3 regions of the Pseudaquabacterium prasiolae genome follow, and region 1 is predicted to be linked to each of the others. Evidence: predicted binding sites of a transcription regulator. Region 1 holds the regulator's gene; each other region holds the start of a gene.
What was found. Region 1 encodes sigma-54, which starts transcription at its own class of promoters, with help from an activator protein. Its sites were predicted from a motif close to TGGCANGNAANCTGCTTT; they were not measured.

Region 1 (2,262 bases):
GCAGCGGCTTGACGGCCTGCTGCACGACCTGAGCATCGAGAAGCTGCGCGAATCGCCGGCGCCGGCGCTGTCGGGCGGTGAGCGGCGGCGCGTGGAGATCGCCCGCGCGCTGGCCACGCAGCCGCGCTTCATCCTGCTCGACGAGCCCTTTGCCGGCGTCGACCCGATCGCGGTGATCGAGATCCAGCGCATCATCGGTTTTCTCAAGCAGCGCGGCATCGGTGTGCTGATCACCGACCACAACGTGCGCGAGATGCTGGGCATCTGCGACCGCGCGTACATCATCAGCGAAGGCCGTGTGCTGGCCGAAGGCACGCCGTCCGAGATTGTCGAGAACGCCGACGTGCGCCGGGTGTATCTCGGCGAGCACTTCAAGATGTGAGCTTGGGCGGAAAGCAGTCATGAAACCGTCCCTACAGGTCCGCCTGTCGCAGCACCTGGCGCTGACGCCCCAGCTGCAGCAATCGATCCGCCTGCTGCAGTTGTCCACGCTGGAGCTGCACCAGGAAATCGAGCAGATGCTCGAGGCCAACCCCTTTCTCGAGGCCGAAGAGGGGGGCGACGATTCACTGGCCTACGGCCTCGAGCGCGTGGCCGCCACGCCCGAGAGCGGCGCCGGTGCCGAGCGCGAGAAAGAGCGCCAGAGCGAGCGCGACGACGCCGGCACCGAAGAGCCCGCGGGCGTGGATGCCGCCGAGTTTGGCGCCACCGAGCGCGACGACTGGGAAAACGGCACCGAGCGCGACGACTTTGATGGCATCCGCGAGGCCCCGTCCAACAGCCCCTCGGGCAGTGGCGGCGACGACGATTTCGAGCCGGTGGACGCCGCCAGCAGCGGCCCCTCGCTGCAGGATCACCTGCGCCGGCAGCTGCTGGGCATGCGCCTGTCCGACGAGGACGCGGCCACCGTGATGGTGCTGATCGAAAGCCTCAACGAGGACGGCTGGCTGGCCGACCCGCTGGAGGAGATCGCCGCCCGCGTGGCCGACAGCCTGGGCGTGGCCGAAGACGACCTGGAAGAGCGCGAAGACCTGTTTGGGCGCCTGCGCTGCGGCCTGAAGTGGCTGCAAAGCCTCGAGCCCACCGGCGTGGGCGCGGCCAATCTGGGCGAGTGCCTGGTGCTGCAGCTGCGCGAGCGGCCCGCCAGCCCCGCGCGCAAGCTGGCCATGCGCGTGAGCGAACAGCACCTCGATCTGCTGGCGCGGCGCGACATGAAGAAGCTCACGCAGGCCACCGGCGCCGATGAAGCCCTGCTGCGCGAGGCGCAGGCGCTGATCCTGAGCTGCGAGCCCAAGCCGGGCCGGCCGTTCACGCGCGCCGAGGCCAACATCATCGTGCCCGATGTCATCGTGCAGAAGGCGGGCCGCGGCTGGAAGGCCGTGCTCAACCCCGACGTGATGCCCAAGCTGAAGATCAACGATCTGTATGCGCAGGCCATTCGCGGCCAGCGCAACGGCTCGGCGGGCGGGCTGTCGTCGCGGCTGCAGGAGGCGCGCTGGTTCATGAAGAACATCCTGCAGCGCTTTGACACCATCCTGCGCGTCAGCCAGGCCATCGTCGAGCGGCAGAAGGGCTTCTTCACCCATGGCGAGATCGCGATGAAGCCGCTGGTGTTGCGCGAGATCGCCGACGAGCTGGGCCTGCACGAGAGCACCATCTCGCGCGTGACCACCGCCAAGTACATGAACACGCCGTTCGGCACCTTCGAGCTGAAGTACTTCTTCGGCTCGAGCCTGAACACCGAGGCGGGCGGCAACGCCAGCTCCACCGCCGTGCGCGCGCTGATCAAGCAGCTGGTCGGCAACGAAGACCCGGCCAAGCCGCTGTCGGACAGCCAGCTCTCGGACATGCTGTCCGAGCAGGGCATCCAGGTGGCGCGGCGCACGGTGGCCAAATACCGCGAGGCGCTGAAGATCGCGCCCGCCAACCTGCGCAAGGCACTTTGACCAAGACCCCACGCCCGCCGATCGGCGGCTACAAGACGCAGCGCCACGACGAGGCGCGCGGCCCCGGCGCACGCCCCGGCCCCGGCGCACAGCGCGGGCCGGGCGCCCCGGTGCGCATTCCGGCCAAGGCCATTGCGCCGGTGGGCGACACGCCGGTGTCGCTGTTTCTGCCCTGCGCCGCGGGCGTCGAGCCGCTGCTGGCCGACGAGGTGGCGGCCCTGCTGGGCGTCGACCGGGCCGTGGTGCCGGCCGATCCGAGCCGGCGCCGCGTGGTCGAGCAGCGTGGTGGCGTGCAGGTGCTGGGCGATGCCCGCGT
Region 2 (2,262 bases), on a different contig from region 1:
GCCAATTTGCTCGGTGGCGTAGGCGCGGCTCTTGGCCTGCATGTCGTCGCGGCTGAGCGTGCGGCCATGCTTTTTCTCGATGGCGTTCTCGATCGGTAGGCCGTGGCAGTCCCAGCCCGGCACGTACTGCGCATCAAAGCCGGCCAGCTGCCGCGCCTTGACGATCATGTCCTTGAGCACCTTGTTCACCGCATGGCCCATGTGGATCTGGCCGTTGGCATAGGGCGGGCCGTCGTGCAGGATGAACTTGGGCGCGTTGCAGCGCGCATCGCGCAGGCGCTGGTACAGGCCGTCGTCGTTCCACTGCTTCACCCAGCCCGGCTCGCGCTTGGGCAGGTCGCCACGCATCGGAAACGGGGTGTCGGGCAGGTTCAGCGTGGCACGGTAGTCCGGGGTGGTGGCGTCGGTCATGGCGGGCTGGCGCCGGCGGGGCGGCGCGTGGGCAATCGGGCGGAGAGGCGGGCCTGCGCCTGGAGTGGCGGCGCGGCCGGGCGGGTGGCGCAGCGGCTGTATGCCGCGCCGGGCGTCAACGCACTGCGCGTCGAATTCGGTCGCGCGTGGTCTGGCGGCGCGTCGCAGCGTAGACGCGGGCAACCAAGGCGGACGGGGCATGCATCGTGACATTGTACGGGCGGGGTGCTGCGCAGAACCCGCGCGGGCGCCGCGCGCCCCCGTGCCGCCGTCGCCGTGGGCAGGCGCCAAGGCCGTTTGGCGGGCGCGCGCGGCGGCGGGCACGGCTTCTGTCAGGCGCAGCACGCCAGGCATTCGGCGGGTGCTGTCATGCGCCGGCAGCGCAAACGATTCACGATCTGGCCAGTTTGACAACGCGCCACCATTGCCTGTTTCCGCCCGATGTGAAAACGTGTCGACCTTGTTGGGGGACAGGTTGTTGTCGGGAAACCTTACAGCGGCGAATGGAGGTCTTCGGCGCTGAACCCTAAGTGCTTGATCTGGAAGAACGGGCCTTCAGTGGCACAAAATTTGCTGAAAATGAAGGTTCGTGCGGAAGTGTGAACAAGCGCACGTCCGGTAAAACGGGCGCTGCGTAACAAGGTTTTTCATTTGGCTGGAGTGAACATGAAGTCGGTTTTCAAGTTTGTTGGTGCCGTCGCGGCCGGTGCATTTGCAATGGCTGGCAGCGCTCACGCCGCGCTGCAACTCGTGCCGGAGCCGGGCTCGATCGCCCTGGTGGGCCTGGCCGTTGGCGCCCTGGTTGTCGCCACGCGCAGCCGCAAGAAGTGATGTGGTCCGCGCGCCGGCACGTGCTTCACGTGCCGGTGGCGCGGTCCTGACGGCAGTCCGCGCGAGCGGGCTGCCGGCTTGATCGGCCGGTCGCGCAATACACCGCGGCGACCCCGGGGCCGATCCGGGATCCGATCCAGGCCCTGGGCGCCTGGTTGGATACCTTCCAGTTTGATGCCTGTCGCGCCGGGATGCCCCGGCGTGGCGGGCGTGTGCCGCCAGGTCAGCGCTGCGCTTACGCGCGCTGAATGTCGGCTTCGCAGGCCGGGTTCGTTTGTTGCCGATGGGTGACAGAGGGCCCGGGCGAAATATCCGTAGCCACGGACCAGTCAGTTCTGCAGAGATAGGCCAAGCCATGACCACTTTCACGATCCGAGTTTCTTCGTCTGCCACCAATGCGGCGGGCACTGCCTACGGTCAGCAGCCCGATCTGGGCGCACCGAGCTTCATGGATCTGGTGGTGACCAACAGCACGGACCCCGTGCTGGCCAATGGCCGCTACGACGGCTACTGCCTGAACCCGCTGCTGCCCATCTCGGTCAACACCGCCTACAGCGCCACCAACGGCGCAGGCAACGACGGTGCGTCGTTCACGCCCATCGGCTTTGGCAGCCTCTCGCAGAACCAGGTTGACCGCCTCAACTGGCTGCTGTCGCAGAACTTCACCTCCGACGCCAAGCACGGCGGGCAGTTCAACTACGGCGAAGTGCAGGTCGCCATCTGGAAGATCGTCGGCTTCACCGACGCCCAGATCGCCGGCGCCGGCCTCGAGCGATTCCTGAGCGACAACAACCGCCAGGTCGTGAACAGCGCCGATGCCAACTTCCTGGTGTCGGCTTCGCAGGCCGCCGTGGCCAGCGGCAATGGCACGGTGCCGACTGACGCGTACTTCACGCAGGTGATCGACCCGGCCGGCGACATCCAGCCCCTGATCGTGCAGCTGCAAAGCGCCAAGATCGGCAACTTCGTCTGGAACGACGACAACGCCAACGGCGTGCAGGATGCCGGCGAAGCCGGTGT
Region 3 (2,262 bases), on a different contig from region 1:
CGGCCAGCTCGGCCGCCTGATCCTCCAGCAACTTCTGGCGCGCGGCGTGCCGGCGGCCAGCATCGTGGCCACCGTGCGCTCGCCGGCCAAGGCCGCCGATCTGGCCGCCCTGGGCGTGCAGCTGCGCGAGGCCGACTACAACCGCCCCGAGACCCTGGCCCGCGCGCTGCAGGGCGTGCAGCGCCTGCTGCTGGTGTCGTCCAGCGAGGTGGGGCAGCGCCTGCCGCAGCACCGCGCGGTGATCGACGCCGCCCGCGCCGCCGGCGTGGCCTGGCTGGGCTACACCAGCCTGCTGCATGCCGATCGCTCGCCGCTGGGTCTGGCCGCCGAGCACCGCGATACCGAGGCGCTGATCCGCGCCTCGGGCCTGCCGCACACCGTGCTGCGCAACGGCTGGTACACCGAGAACTACCTCGCCAGCCTGGCCCCGGCGCTGCAGCATGGCGCGTTCATCGGCAGCGCGGGCGCGGGCCGCATCGCCTCGGCCACGCGGCTCGACTATGCCGAGGCCGCCGCCACCGTGCTGGCCCGGCCGCCCGCGGGCAACACCGTCTTCGAGCTGGCCGGCGACAGCAGCTACACGCTGGCCGAACTGGCCGCCGAGCTGAGCCGCCAGGCCGGCCGCAGCGTGCCCTATGTGAACCTGCCGCAGGCCGACTACGCCGCCGCCCTCACCGCCGCCGGCCTGCCGCCGCCACTGGCGGCGCTGCTGGCTGATTCAGACGCTGGCGCCGCGCAAGGCGGCCTGCTCGACGAGGGCCGGGCGCTCTCGGCGCTGATCGGCCGCGCCACCACGCCGCTGGCCGCGGCCATGGCCCAGGCCCTGGCCGCGCTGCCGCCCCAGGTCGCCTGACCTCGGCTGACGCCGGCTGAGCGCGCGCCCGGCCGGCGCCGGAATGTCGCAAACCCGCCATTCCGGCGCTGGCACCGAACCTGCATTCACGGCCGATCCACCGCCCCCTGGAGAGCCGCCATGTCTGCCTCACTGAACGCCAAGATCGCCGAAGTCTTCGACGAACCCGGCTGCGACAAGAACCAGGCCAAAAGCGAGAAAGAGCGCAAGAAGGGCTGCACCAAGCAGCTCACGCCCGGTGCCGCGGCCGGTGGCTGCGCCTTTGACGGCGCCAAGATCGCGCTGCAGCCCATCGTCGACGTGGCCCACCTGGTGCACGGCCCGATCGCCTGCGAGGGCAACAGCTGGGACAACCGCCACAGCGCCAGCTCGGGCGAGAGCACCTACCGCACCGGCTTCACCACCGACATCGGCGAGATGGACGTGATCTACGGCGGCGAGAAGCGCCTGTTCAAGGCGGTGCGCGAGATCAAGGAGAAGGTCAATCCGCCGGCCATCTTCGTGTACCAGACCTGCGTCACCGCGCTGATCGGCGACGACATCGAGGCGGTGTGCAGACGAGCCACCGAGAAGTTCGGCCTGCCGGTGATTCCGGTCAACGCGCCGGGTTTTGCCGGCCCCAAGAACCTGGGCAACAAGCTGGGCGCCGAGGCCCTGCTCGACCATGTGGTGGGCACCCTCGAGCCCGAGTTCACCACGCCCTACGACATCAACATCATCGGCGAGTACAACCTCTCGGGCGAGCTGTGGCAGATCAAGCCGCTGCTCGACGCCCTGGGCGTGCGCGTGCTCAGCTGCATCAGCGGTGACGGCCGCTACAAGCAGGTGGCCAGCGCCCACCGCGCCAAGGCCAACATGATGGTCTGCAGCAAGAGCATGATCAACATCGCCACCAAGATGGAGAAGCGCTGGGGCATCCCGTACTTCGAGGGCAGCTTCTACGGCATCGGCGACATGAGCGAGACGCTGCGCGAGATCGCCCGCCTGCTGGTGGCCACCGGCGCCGACCCCGAGTTGAAGGGCCGCACCGAGGCGCTGATCGCGCTGGAAGAGGCGCGCGCCTGGGGGCGCATCCGCGCCTACCGCGAGCGCCTGGCCGGCAAGAAGGTGCTGCTGATCACCGGCGGCGTGAAGAGCTGGAGCGTGGTGAGCGCACTGCAGGAAGCCGGCCTGGAAGTGGTGGGCACCAGCGTGAAGAAGAGCACCAAGGAAGACAAGGACAAGCTCAAGGCCCTGTTCGGCAGCGCAGAGGAAGCCGACGCCCACATGATCGACGACATGACGCCGCGCCAGATGTACGCCATGCTGCGCGACGCCCAGGCCGACATCATGCTCAGCGGCGGCCGCAGCCAGTTTGTGGCGCTGAAGGCGCGCATGCCCTGGATGGACATCAACCAGGAGCGCCACCA

Region 2: a site for sigma-54 is predicted at 971-988, ahead of N4G63_RS19570 (PEP-CTERM sorting domain-containing protein). Genes of this name have one in related genera too.
Region 3: a site for sigma-54 is predicted at 923-940, ahead of nifE (nitrogenase iron-molybdenum cofactor biosynthesis protein NifE). Genes of this name have one in related genera too.

What each region holds. Positions count from the first base shown of each region.
Region 1 covers NZ_JAOCQD020000001.1:508,925-511,186, forward strand. Annotated here, with positions in the region: gene lptB (LPS export ABC transporter ATP-binding protein) at 1-382, shown strand, start outside; gene N4G63_RS02055 (RNA polymerase factor sigma-54) at 402-1,946, shown strand; gene N4G63_RS02060 (THUMP domain-containing class I SAM-dependent RNA methyltransferase) at 2,087-2,262, shown strand, end outside.
Region 2 covers NZ_JAOCQD020000002.1:1,680,532-1,682,793, reverse strand. Annotated here, with positions in the region: gene ileS (isoleucine--tRNA ligase) at 1-411, opposite strand, end outside; gene N4G63_RS19570 (PEP-CTERM sorting domain-containing protein) at 1,078-1,242, shown strand; gene N4G63_RS19565 (SdrD B-like domain-containing protein) at 1,598-2,262, shown strand, end outside.
Region 3 covers NZ_JAOCQD020000004.1:247,979-250,240, forward strand. Annotated here, with positions in the region: gene N4G63_RS26640 (SDR family oxidoreductase) at 1-853, shown strand, start outside; gene nifE (nitrogenase iron-molybdenum cofactor biosynthesis protein NifE) at 974-2,262, shown strand, end outside.